Regions from separate parts of the Streptomyces azureus genome, predicted to be linked through region 1. Evidence: riboswitches for the same ligand, from Rfam matches in the RefSeq annotation. Region 1 holds a riboswitch; each other region holds the start of a gene.
The links. Region 1 has a riboswitch for cyclic di-AMP ahead of AOQ53_RS24860 (M23 family metallopeptidase). Riboswitches for the same ligand answer to the same signal wherever they lie in the genome.
Positions count from the first base shown of each region.

Region 2: another riboswitch for cyclic di-AMP. It lies ahead of AOQ53_RS15185 (C40 family peptidase); the one in region 1 lies ahead of AOQ53_RS24860 (M23 family metallopeptidase).
Region 3: another riboswitch for cyclic di-AMP. It lies ahead of AOQ53_RS39815 (C40 family peptidase); the one in region 1 lies ahead of AOQ53_RS24860 (M23 family metallopeptidase).

Region 1 is NZ_DF968333.1:21,797-25,696, reverse strand. Features, by position in the region: gene AOQ53_RS24880 (MarR family winged helix-turn-helix transcriptional regulator) at 74-589, opposite strand; gene AOQ53_RS24875 (dihydrofolate reductase family protein) at 679-1,827, shown strand; gene AOQ53_RS24870 (hypothetical protein) at 1,922-2,101, shown strand; tRNA gene AOQ53_RS24865 (tRNA-Met) at 2,156-2,229, shown strand; cyclic di-AMP (ydaO/yuaA leader) riboswitch at 2,519-2,675, shown strand; gene AOQ53_RS24860 (M23 family metallopeptidase) at 2,687-3,718, shown strand; gene AOQ53_RS24855 (aldo/keto reductase) at 3,845-3,900, shown strand, end outside.
Region 2 is NZ_DF968256.1:50,839-54,738, reverse strand. Features, by position in the region: gene AOQ53_RS15195 (ATP-dependent Clp protease proteolytic subunit) at 1-577, shown strand, start outside; gene AOQ53_RS15190 (hypothetical protein) at 585-893, shown strand; cyclic di-AMP (ydaO/yuaA leader) riboswitch at 1,246-1,442, shown strand; gene AOQ53_RS15185 (C40 family peptidase) at 1,446-1,919, shown strand; gene AOQ53_RS15180 (DUF6328 family protein) at 2,001-2,642, shown strand; gene AOQ53_RS15175 (LysE family translocator) at 2,578-3,207, opposite strand; gene AOQ53_RS15170 (LysR family transcriptional regulator) at 3,298-3,900, shown strand, end outside.
Region 3 is NZ_DF968533.1:395,813-399,712, forward strand. Features, by position in the region: gene AOQ53_RS39810 (SLAC1 family transporter) at 1-546, opposite strand, end outside; gene AOQ53_RS39815 (C40 family peptidase) at 658-1,833, opposite strand; cyclic di-AMP (ydaO/yuaA leader) riboswitch at 1,842-2,015, opposite strand; gene pcrA (DNA helicase PcrA) at 2,306-3,900, shown strand, end outside.

The sequences.
Region 1 (3,900 bases):
CTTGCTTTAAATTTGAAGCAATGAGAAGCGGTGAGGTCGATGCGCGTTGTGACGTGCCTCACGAACGGGTGCCTCAGGAGCAGGTCGTGGAGGACCTCCGTCGCCACGGCACGTCGTCCGACGCCGGCCGTGTCCCGTCCTCCTGGAGCCCCTGCGCGATCGCCGTGGAGATCTCCTCCAGCTGCCGCACCTGCTCCTCGCTGAGCCGGTCGAACAGGAAGCTGCGCACGGTCTCGACATGCCCGGGCGCCGCCCTTCCCAGAACGGCGAACCCGTCGTCGGTCAGAGCCGCGATGCTGCCCCGCTTGTCGTACCGGCAGGCCTCACGCCGCACCATGCCGTCCTTCTCCAGCCGCGTCACCGCGTACGTCAGCCGGCTGCGCGTGATCTTCAGCCGCTCGGCGAGATCGGTCATGCGCAGCCGCCGCTCCGGGGACTCCGACAGGACGGACAGGATGGAGTAGTAGAGGTGAGGCATGCCGACGTCCTGCTGGAGCTGCCGGTCGATCGCGTCCTCCAGGAGCAGCGAGGCGGCGATGTACGCGCGCCAGGCGCGTTGCTCCTCGGGGGTGAGCCAGCGAGTCGTCATGCCTCCAGTGTAGGTTTGTTTCAAACTTGAACCAAGCCCGTCCCGTCAGCCCGCCGTCCGCCACGAGTTTCCACGAGCCGGGAGCGTCGATGCCCCACCCGTACGTCCTGCTGTCCGCCGCCGTCTCCCTCGACGGCTACCTGGACGACACCGGCCCCGAACGCCTGCTCCTGTCCAGCCCGGCCGACTTCGACCGGGTCGACGAGGTCCGGGCGTCCGTCGACGCGATCCTGATCGGCGCCGGCACCGTCCGCGCCGACAACCCGCGCCTGCTGGTCAACTCACCCGAGCGGCGAACCGCCCGCACGGCAGCCGGCCTGCCGGAGTACCCCCTCAAGGTCACGGTCAGCGGCTCCGGCGACCTCGATCCGGCGGCACGGTTCTGGCACACCGGCGGCGAGAAGGTCCTCTACACGACCGACAAGGGGGCCGAACGCGCCCGTGCCCTCGGTATCGCCACCGATGCCGCAGATGCCACCGATGTCGTCCCGCTCGGAGCCGACCTCGACTGGCGGCGGCTCCTCACCCACCTGCACGACGTCCGGGGTGTACGACGGCTCATGGTCGAGGGCGGCGGCCTGATTCACACCCAGCTCCTCACCCAGGGCCTGGCCGACGAACTCCAGCTGGTCCTCGCCCCGCTCTTCGTCGGCGACCCCGAGGCACCCCGCCTCTTCGGGCCCGGCGGTTACCAGTCCGGCCGGCTCCGGCTGCTGGAGACCCGGCGGATCGAGGACGTGGTCCTCATGCGCTACGAGCCGACCGCTCCCGGCACCGGCCCTCTCCCCGTCGCCGCCGACCACCACTGGCTGGCCCTCGCCTGCGAACTGGCGGCAGAGTGTCCGCCGTCGGACACGGCGTTCAGCGTCGGCGCGGTGGTGGTCGCGGCCGACGGCACGGAGCTGGCCCGCGGCCACTCCCGGGAGGGCGGCGACCCGGTCGTGCACGCCGAGGAGGCGGCCCTGGCGAAGACCGACCCGGCCGACCCCAGGCTCGCCGGCGCGACGGTCTACAGCAGCCTGGAGCCCTGCGCCCGCCGGGCCTCCCGCCCCGCACCCTGCGCCCGGCTGATCCTCGACGCGGGCGTACGACGCGTGGTCACGGCCTGGCGCGAGCCGGACACCTTCGTGCCGGGGGCCGACGGCAGCGGCGTCCTGGCGGCCGGCGGAGTGGAGGTCGTCGTCGTCCCGGAGCGCGAGGAGCGGGCCAAGGCCCCCAACCGCCACCTGCTGCGCTGAGCGCGGGCCGATCGCCACAACAGATCCTGCGGCCCCGCCGCCTCCCGGCTCACGCTGCCTCCAGGGCCGGTACGACAGCGCGGAGGCAGCGGGCATGTGGGCAGTGGGGGGCGACGTGGGACAGCGCTCCTGCTCGTTGCCACTGCTCACCGCGCTCGCCCTCCTCGTCTCCTCCTGCGGGGCCGCCGGTCCGGACGCCACCCGGCCCGCCGGCACCGACGACCTGTTCACCGCCTGGGAGACCCTCACCCATACGGACAACCCGGGCCGCTGAGCACCGGGTGTGCGCGAGCGGTCCCGCGGATGGCGTACACTGGAGTCACAACGACGCGGGGTGGAGCAGCTCGGTAGCTCGCTGGGCTCATAACCCAGAGGTCGCAGGTTCAAATCCTGTCCCCGCTACTGAAGGCCGAGGGCCGGAATCCGAAAGGGTTCCGGCCCTCGGTGCATTTCCCGAGCTTCTCATTACTGTCGGTGAGTGAATCACACCGCTGTGCATAACAACTGACACACCATCAAAACCCGTGAGTCACTCGCGCAGTGGTCAAATCGCCCGATTTAAGCCGGTCGTGGCAGGTTGGTCCGCGCGAAAAAGGTTAATGATCAAGTGGAACCGCTGGAATCCCCACCGCGCGTCTATTAACGTTCGATAACGCAGCGCGGTCGTCCCAGCCGTCACAGAAGGCGGCTCCGTGCGCACGCGCCGAATCCCGAAAGGGAACCGGGGAACCACTACTTGGGGTGAATCGCGCGGAAGCCGCCGTGGAAGCACGGCCGGTATACGCGCGTAGGAGACCTTCCTGCTCCGAACCCGTCAGCTAACCCGGTAGGCGAGAAGGAAGGAAAGGAGTACGCCCACGTGGCGTCCAACCGGCCTGCCCCCGCGGCCCCGTCCGCGCCCAACCAGCGCGACACCGAAACCTTCGGCTACGGCGGTCACCGTACCGAAGAGGGCCCGTTCCAGGAATGGAACCCCACCGCGGAGTCCATCCGTCCCGTCCGTGGCCGGCATCGCGTCACCAAGCAGCGCGGCGGGGGCCTCGCCCGCAGCTCCACCGTCCTGGGCGTCGGCGTCATAGCCGCCGTGGGCGCGGGCGGCATGGCCAGCGCCCAGACCGGCAAGCCGCCGGTGTCGATCTCCGTTCCGGACCTTCCCTCGGTGGGTTCCCTCATTTCGGACGACGACACCCCCGAAGGCTCCGCCACCCCGCTCAGTGACCTCGGCACGGCGGCCGCCGACACCGAGCAGGGCACCTCCGGCGCCGGTGAGGCGCTGCGCGCCCGGATCATGGCGCAGGTCGAGCACCAGCAGGAGCAGATCGAGACCAAGGCCGCGCAGGACGCCGCGGAAGCCGCCCAGAAGGCGGCCGCGGAAGCCGCCGCCAAGGCGGAGAAGGAAGCCAAGGCCAAGGCCGCCGAAGCCAAGCGGAAGGCGGAGGAGGAGGCCCGGAAGAAGGCCGAGGCAGAGCGGCTCGCCGCTCTCGCCAAGCAGTACACGCTGCCGACCTCCGCGTACACCATCACCTCGACCTTCGGTCAGGCCGGCGCCTACTGGTCCTCCGGCTACCACACCGGTCTCGACTTCGCCGCCCCCACGGGCACGCCGATCAAAGCGGTGCACAGCGGCACCATCACCGAGGCGGGCTGGAACGGGTCGTACGGCTACAAGACGGTCCTCACCCTCGATGACGGCACGGAGATCTGGTACGCGCACCAGTCGTCCATCGGCGTCAGCGTCGGCCAGAAGGTCAGCACGGGCGACGTCATCGGCCGCGTGGGCGCGACCGGCAACGTCACCGGGGCGCACCTGCACCTCGAGGTCCACACCGGTGGGTCCACCAACGGGGTCGACCCGCTGGCGTGGCTGCGGGGCAAGGGCCTGAACGTCTGAGCTTCGGAGGCCGGTTGAAGCACCGGTGGTCCTGATGACGACCGCCGACATCAGGGCTGCCGGTATTTGCGGGAGCTTTGCGTCTGTTGTGGAATGAGCGGTTCCGTACGGTCGTTGCCACAGAGCATGACTTCTCTTCGCAAGCTCGGCTCCTCCGACCTCGAGGTCTTCCCGCTCGCCCT
Region 2 (3,900 bases), on a different contig from region 1:
GCAACGGACGACGGATCCGTACTCGAAGCTGCTGGAGGGGCGGATCGTCTTCCTCGGGGCGCCGGTGGACGAGACCTCGGCGAACGACGTGATGGCCCAGTTCATGTACCTCGAACACCAGGCCCCCGACCGCGACATCTCGCTCTACATCAACTCCCCCGGCGGCACCTTCCACGCCTTGTCGGCCATCTACGACACGATGCAGTACGTCTCCTGCGACGTGGAGACGATCTGCCTGGGCCAGGCCGGCGCGGCCGCCTCGGTCCTGCTGGCGGCGGGCACACCCGGCAAGCGATCCGCGCTGCCGGACGCCCGTCTGGTGATCCATCAGCCCGCGCTGCCCGAGCCGGCCCGCGGGCAGGCCAGCGATCTCGCGATCCAGGCCGACGAGTTGACCCGCGTCCGGACCCGCATGGAGGAGATGCTCGCGCGGCACACGGGCCGCAGCCGGGAGCAGCTCAGCGAGGACATCGAGCGCGACAAGGTCCTCACCGCCCAGGAGGCCGTGGAGTACGGCCTGGTGGACCGGATCGTCCCCCACCGCAAGGCCACTCTGGCCATGCCGACCGGAGAGTGAGCCGCCGGTGCTCCCGCCCGAACTGCCGCCGCTGCCCGCGCTGACCCGCGCCGAGGCTGAGTTGATCGACCGTTACCTGGAGGTCGTCGACCTGCTCGGCCGGATCAACCCGGCGCTGCCCGGCGACACCTACCGCGGACTGCGCGCCGCCCAGGCCCTGGTGGGCAAGGCGACGGCGCTGCGTGACGCGCTGGCCCTGATGCATCAGCGGGGCGAGACGGAACTGCACGCCGGCACACTCGGCCGGGCGCTGCGGGTGCTGGACGGCGAGCGGCGCACGGCCCGCGTCACCCTGCCCCCGGAGTCCGTCAGTTGACGCGGATCCGTCGGCCCGGACGCCCGCCCTGCCGACGGAGCGTCCAGGCCTGAGTCGAAACGGACCAAACGACGTACCCCTGTCCGGAGTAGACGGGAGTCCTTTTTTCGGGCCCTCCCAGTTGCGCAACGCGCGTGGCCGAGGAGCGGAATAGGACATTCCATCGCTGGTCCGGCGGCCGATGGGCCCGTGGACGGTGGCTCGAACACAGACGTGTCCACCCGAACGGGTGAGTGGTGAGTAACAACACAAACCCCCGGTTCCGTTGGGATTTCGGGACAACCATGAGCCAAGATCCCTGACTGACGACAAGCCCCCGCCGCAGCGGCGGGGCGGTCCGGGCGGACGCCGAGTCCTGCCGCCGCCTGGATGACCGGTCGACAGGAGTGGATCGGCAGGAGTGGAGGACCCAAGCACGACGGGTCGCCGGGACGGTCACGCCATGACCGGGTCCGAGCAGCCCTTGGGGTGAAGCCGCGTCAGCGGCCGGGCAACTTCGCCAGCCCGAATCCGACAGGTCATCCTTCACAGGCGGCTGACGAAGGGTTGCGCATGACTGCGCTCAATCGTGTCCCGTCGCTCATGGTCCGGGCCGGTACGGCCTCGGCCCTCACCATCGCCGCGGTGGGCGGCTCGATCGTGACGCCCGGCTTCTCCTCGGAGGCCTCGGCAGCCACCCATGGGACGAAGGCACTCCAGATCGCGGCCTCGAAGAAGGGTTCGCCCTACAGGTACGGGGCCACCGGTCCGCACAGGTTCGACTGCTCCGGGCTCACGCTCTACTCGTTCAAGAAGGTCGGCAAGAAGCTCCCCCGCACGGCCGCCCAGCAGTACAACAAGACGCGCCACATCTCCGCCAAGAACCGCAAGGCGGGAGACCTGGTGTTCTTCCACTCGGGCAGCAACGTGTACCACGTGGGTATCTACGCGGGTAAGAACAAGCTCTGGCACGCCCCGAAGAGCGGGGACGTGGTGCGGCTGCAGAAGATCTGGACCAAGAGCGTCTGGTACGGGCGCGTGAAGTGATCCGCCCGGCGTGCGGCGGCGTCCCTGACGCGCCGCCGCACGCCGGAGCGTGACACGGCCTCAAGTGGTTACCCGTGACCCATGGCCGAGCACCGTCCCTGCACCGCACGCGGCGAGACCCCGCTGCAACGCGCCGACCGGAACTTCGTCGAGCTGCTCCAGGAGCTCCGGGTCACCCAGACGGGCGTACAGATCCTGTTCGCGTTCCTGTTGTCGCTCGCTTTCACCTCGCGCTTCACGTCCCTCGACACGGTCCAGCGCGTCACCTACGTCATCACGCTGCTGCTGGCGGTCCTGGCAGCGGCGCTGTTCACCGCACCGGCCGCGCTGCACCGCTCGCTCTTCCAGCAGGGCGCCAAGCCCCGCATCGTGCAGGTCTCCTCACGACTGGCCGCAACCGGCCTGATCGTGCTGGTGTTCGCGTTCAGCGGTTCCGTGCTGCTGGTGGTGGATGTGACGACCAGTCGGGCCGGTGGCATCGCAGCGGGCGCGGCGACGTTCCTGGTCTGCGTCGGCCTGTGGGGGCTGCTCCCCCGGCTGGTGCGGCGGGCGGGGCTGCGGGAGGAGACGCACGGCAGCCCCGGGCGGCCCGAGGCCACTGTGGAGGAGCCGGCGCCCCAGGGCACCGTCCGGATCCCCGCGCCGCTGCGCGGCACCATCAGGCAGCCCTCAGCGGCTCGAGAAGGAGCAGCACACCGAGAAGCGTCAGCGCGGCGCCGGTGACCCCCTCGACGGCCCGCGCGGCCCGTGGTTCGCGCAGCCACCGGCCCAGCCGGTCCACCAGCAGGGCCACGGCCGGGAACCACAGCAGGGCGAGGACCACCACGATCAGCGCCAGCAGCAGGGTCCGGGGCAGCGCGGGACTGCCCGCGGGCACGAACTGCGGCAGCAGGCTGAGGAAGGTGATGGGCGCTTTCGGATTCAGGGCGTTCGTGACGAAGCCCTGCCGCAGGGGACGCGCGGCGGACGAGACGGTTCCGGCGGCTTCGACGGGCACGGCACGGGGCCGGCGCAGCGACCACAGCGTCCGCACCCCCAGGTACAGGACATAGCCGCCGCCCAGCAACTGGAGCGAGCGGAACAGCGCGGGGACGGCGGCCAGGACCGCGGCGACGCCCGCCACGGCCAGCGCGGTGTGCAGGAGCAGCCCGCCCGCGATGCCGAGCGCGCAGGCGACACCGGCCCGGCGGGAGACCAGGGCGTTGCGCACGACGACCGTGAAGTCGGCGCCCGGCATGGCGACCATGCCCGCCGCCACCCCGGTGAAGGCGATGAGTTGTGCGTCCATGCGGCCAGCCTGCCGGGCCGGAGCCTTCAGCAGGTATGTCGAATATCCTGGGCAGGCCTTAAGCAATGCTTTGGTCTGTGGAGGTCAGACATGTACGATCCGACCCGGCTCGCGGCGCTGGTCGCCGTCGCGGAGGCCGGGTCGATCACCCGGGCCGCCGAGCGCCTCGGCTACACCCCGCCCGCGCTCTCCCAGCAACTGGCCAAGCTGGAGCGGGAGGCGGGCTCGGCGCTGCTGGTCCGGCATCACCGCGGGGCGCGGCTGACGGGCGCGGGCGAGCTGCTGGTGGCACGGGCCCGGCGCGTGCTCGACGAGTTGGAACTGGCTCGCCACGAACTGGCCCGGCTGGCCGGTCTGTCGGGGGGTGTCCTGAGGCTCGGGACGTTCCAGACGGCGGGCATCCATCTGCTGCCGCCGGTGCTCAGCGCGTTCCGCCGGGCTCACCCGGATGTGGAGCTGTCCGTCGCCGACCACGAACCGCCGACCGGTGTCACGGCCGTGGCCACCGGTGAGATCGACCTGGCCCTGACGCACACGTACGAGCCGGCCGACGCCCTGGCGCTCCCCGCCTCCGTGCGCACGGAGCCGGTCCTGGTCGAGGAACTGGTGCTGGTGACCGCCCCGGGGCATGCCCTCGCCGACGGCACGTCCAGGCTTCCCTTGACGGAACTGGCGGGTCAGCCGCTGATCAGC
Region 3 (3,900 bases), on a different contig from region 1:
GACGTACAGCACGAGCCCCAGCCAGAACAGCACCAGCGCCGCGTGCGCGAGCCAGGCCGCCGACTCCGCCGCGGCGAGCGTGGCGCCGAGCACGGCGAGTCCCTGCGTGGCCATGCAGCGCGCGAACACCGTCCCGGGCCGGCGCCGCTCCCCGTCCTGCGCGGGGAGGGCCGGCGGCACGGGCCAGAGCAGCACGGCCAGCACCAGCAGGGCCGCCGCCAGGGACTGCGAGCCGGCCGCCGAGAAGCCGGTGCCCAGGACGGCCGTCGCCGCCACGGTGGTGAGGGCGGCCGTCGCCACGGTGTCCAGGAGGCCCGGCACCGCCGCGTACGCCCGCCATCTCGTGCCGGCGAGCAGCAGCCGCAGGGTGAAGTCCGCGGCGAGCATCAGCCAGGCCGCGCAGGCCAGGCCGAGGGTGATCCGGGAGAGGACGCCGTACCCCGCCAGACCCAGACCGACCGCCAGGGTGCCGGTCGCCAGCACGGCGGCGCTCGCGGACGGCGCTCGCTGCGCCCACCAGGCGGCGGAGGGGGAGGGGCCGGGCATGGAGCCGATGCTAGGAGGCGCCGCGTCCGTTCCCTGCGGGGCACGCGCGCGTGCTCCTCAAAAACGCGTGAGCGCCCTCACGCGCGCGTGTCCTCGGTGACGTACGGGCCCTCAGGCCGGCCGCACCACGCTGTGGATCGACGACTCGCCGTCGTAGTAGATCGACTCCTCGCGCACATAGGTGCCGGGCTTCGGGGCGTGGATCATCATCCCGTTGCCGATGTAGATACCGACGTGGGTGATGTCGTCGTAGAAGAAGACCAGGTCACCGGGCCGGGCGTCGGCCAGGGAGACCGTGGTGCCGGCGTTGACCTGGTCGTAGGTCGTGCGCGGCAGGGTCACACCGGCGGCCTTCCACGCGGCCTGGGTGAGGCCGGAGCAGTCGTACGAGCCGGGGCCGACGGCGCCCCAGACGTACGGCTTGCCGATCTGGGCGCGGGCGAAGGCGAGCGCCTTCTCGGCCTTGGTGGCGTACGAGGAGTCGGCCGGGGCCGTCGAGGAGGAGGACGAGGCCGAGCCCGACGACGAGGACGAACCGCTCTCCTGCTGCTGGGCGGCATCCTCCTGCGCCTGCTGCTGTGCGGCCTGCTGCCGGGCCAGCTCGGCGGCCTTGCGGGCGGCCTCCTGCTGCTTCGCCCTCTCGATCGCCGCGAGCCGCGCCTTCTCCTCGGCGGTCAGCTTCGACAGCAGTTCGCGCGCGTCGGCGAGCTTCCGCTGGACGGTCGCCTTGGCCGTCTTCAGTTCGCCCTGCGTCTCGTTGAGCGTCTCGAGGCTCTCGGTGGCCTCCTGGCGCTTCTTCATCGTCTCGGACTGCTGGGTGACGTAGTCGTCGACCGCGACCTTCTGACGGCCGGTCATCCGGTCCATCAGCTGGGTCCGGTCGAAGTAGTCCTGCGGGGTGTCCGCGAGCAGGAACGTCGCCGTGTCCGGGGCGGAGGCGCCGGTGCGGTACTGGGCGGCGGCGAAGGAACCCAGCTTCTCCCGCGCCTCGTTGAGCTTCTGGGTTCGCTGCGCGACGCCGTCGAGGAGGGTGTCGACCCGCTTGCGCTGCTTCGCGGTCTTCTCCTTGGCCGCGTTGTACTTGTCGGTGGCCGACTCGGCCTGGCGGTAGAGGTCGTCGACCTTCTTCTCGACTTCCTCCAGGCTCGGCTTGTCGTCGGCCTCGGGGGCGGCGTTGGCCGACTGGGACAGCAGGGCCACGGACGTGAGGGCCGCCGTTGCGAGGGCGGGGGTCCGTATGCCTGCGACGCGCGTACCCGCGGGACGCGACTTGCGGTGCGACGCCAAGGGAGGCGACTCCTTCCATGCTCCGCCTACCGGGTTAGCTGTCGGGTTCGGGCGGGTACATCGGAAGGGTTGCCCTACGGCCGTCTCCGCGAAGGGAGTGGGGCCGATTCACCCCAGAGTTCTCGGTTGGGTCCCCGGCTCCGGCTGCCGCTGCGGCACACCGGACTCGGCGGTGGCCGCGCGGCCCGGCGACGTTCGCCGGAGGGGGTCGTGCGGCCTGCCCGCACGGTAGCCAACTCGTGTGGCCCTTGTGAAGGTTGATGGGTGATATGCCCGATACATTTCTGTGACCTTATCCCGGAGCGTCGCCGAGAGTGATCGATCGCGGGGGGTTGGTCACGAGTCGTCCATGAATGTGACGGTCATAGCGCACCGTGATCATGCGGCGATACAGGGTGACGAGGGGGGTCTTTCGGTGATGTTCTCAGGGCGGCGGCGGGCTGTCAGTGGGGCGCCCTAGACTCGGAGAGCGATGAGCAGCCTCTTTGACGACAGCTTCCTGGCGGACCTCCAGGCCCAGCGGGGCCCCGCGGACGAGCCCCCGCCGCCACCCGAGGACGATCACGTACCGGAGCAGGTTCCGGACGATCTGTTCGGCGGGAAGTTCGACGTGCCCCCGGACCGGGACGCCTACTACCGCGACGGCGCCCCGCGCCCGGTGGTGGACACCGCCGCCCTCCTGGAGGGGCTGAACGACAACCAGCGCGCGGCCGTCGTCCACTCCGGCTCCCCGCTGCTCATCGTGGCCGGCGCCGGCTCCGGCAAGACCCGCGTGCTCACGCACCGCATCGCCCACCTGCTCGCCGAGCGGGGGGTGCACCCGGGCCAGATCCTCGCGATCACCTTCACCAACAAGGCCGCCGGGGAGATGAAGGAGCGCGTCGAGCACCTCGTCGGCCCGCGGGCGAACGCGATGTGGGTGATGACCTTCCACAGCGCGTGCGTGCGCATCCTGCGACGCGAGAGCAAGAAGCTCGGCTTCACGTCCTCCTTCTCGATCTACGACGCCGCCGACTCCAAGCGCCTGATGGCCCTGGTCTGCCGCGACCTGGACCTCGACCCCAAGCGCTTCCCGCCGAAGTCCTTCAGCGCCAAGATCAGCAACCTGAAGAACGAGCTGATCGACGAGGAGGACTTCGCCGCCCAGGCCGCCGACGGCTTCGAGAAGACCCTCGCCCAGGCCTACGCGATGTACCAGTCGCGGCTGCGCGAGGCGAACGCCCTCGACTTCGACGACCTGATCATGACGACGGTCAACCTGCTCCGCGCCTTCCCGGACGTCGCCGAGCACTACCGCCGCCGCTTCCGCCATGTGCTGGTGGACGAGTACCAGGACACCAACCACGCCCAGTACGCCCTCGTCCGGGAGCTCGTCGGCACCTCCGAGCACTCCGTCGACGTACCGCCGGGCCCGGACGACGTCCCGCCCGCCGAGCTGTGCGTGGTGGGTGACGCCGACCAGTCGATCTACGCCTTCCGCGGCGCGACGATCCGCAACATCCTCCAGTTCGAGGAGGACTACCCGGACGCGACGACGATCCTGCTGGAGCAGAACTACCGTTCCACCCAGACAATCCTCAGCGCGGCCAACGCGGTCATCGAGCGCAACGAGTCCCGCCGCCCCAAGAACCTGTGGACCAACGCGGGCACGGGCGCGCAGATCACCGGCTACGTCGCCGACACCGAGCACGACGAGGCGCAGTTCGTCGCCGACGAGATAGACCGCCTCACGGACGCCGGCGAGGCGAAGGCCGGCGACGTCGCCGTCTTCTACCGCACCAACGCCCAGTCCCGTGTCTTCGAAGAGATCTTCATCCGCGTCGGCCTGCCCTACAAGGTCGTCGGCGGAGTCCGCTTCTACGAACGCAAGGAGGTCCGGGACGTCCTGGCCTACCTGCGTGTGCTGGCCAACCCGGAGGACTCGGTGCCGCTGCGCCGGATCCTCAACGTTCCCAAGCGGGGCATCGGCGACCGCGCCGAGGCGATGATCGACGCCCTGGCCCAGCGCGAGAAGATCAGCTTCCCGCAGGCGCTGAAGCGCGTCGACGAGGCGTACGGCATGGCCGC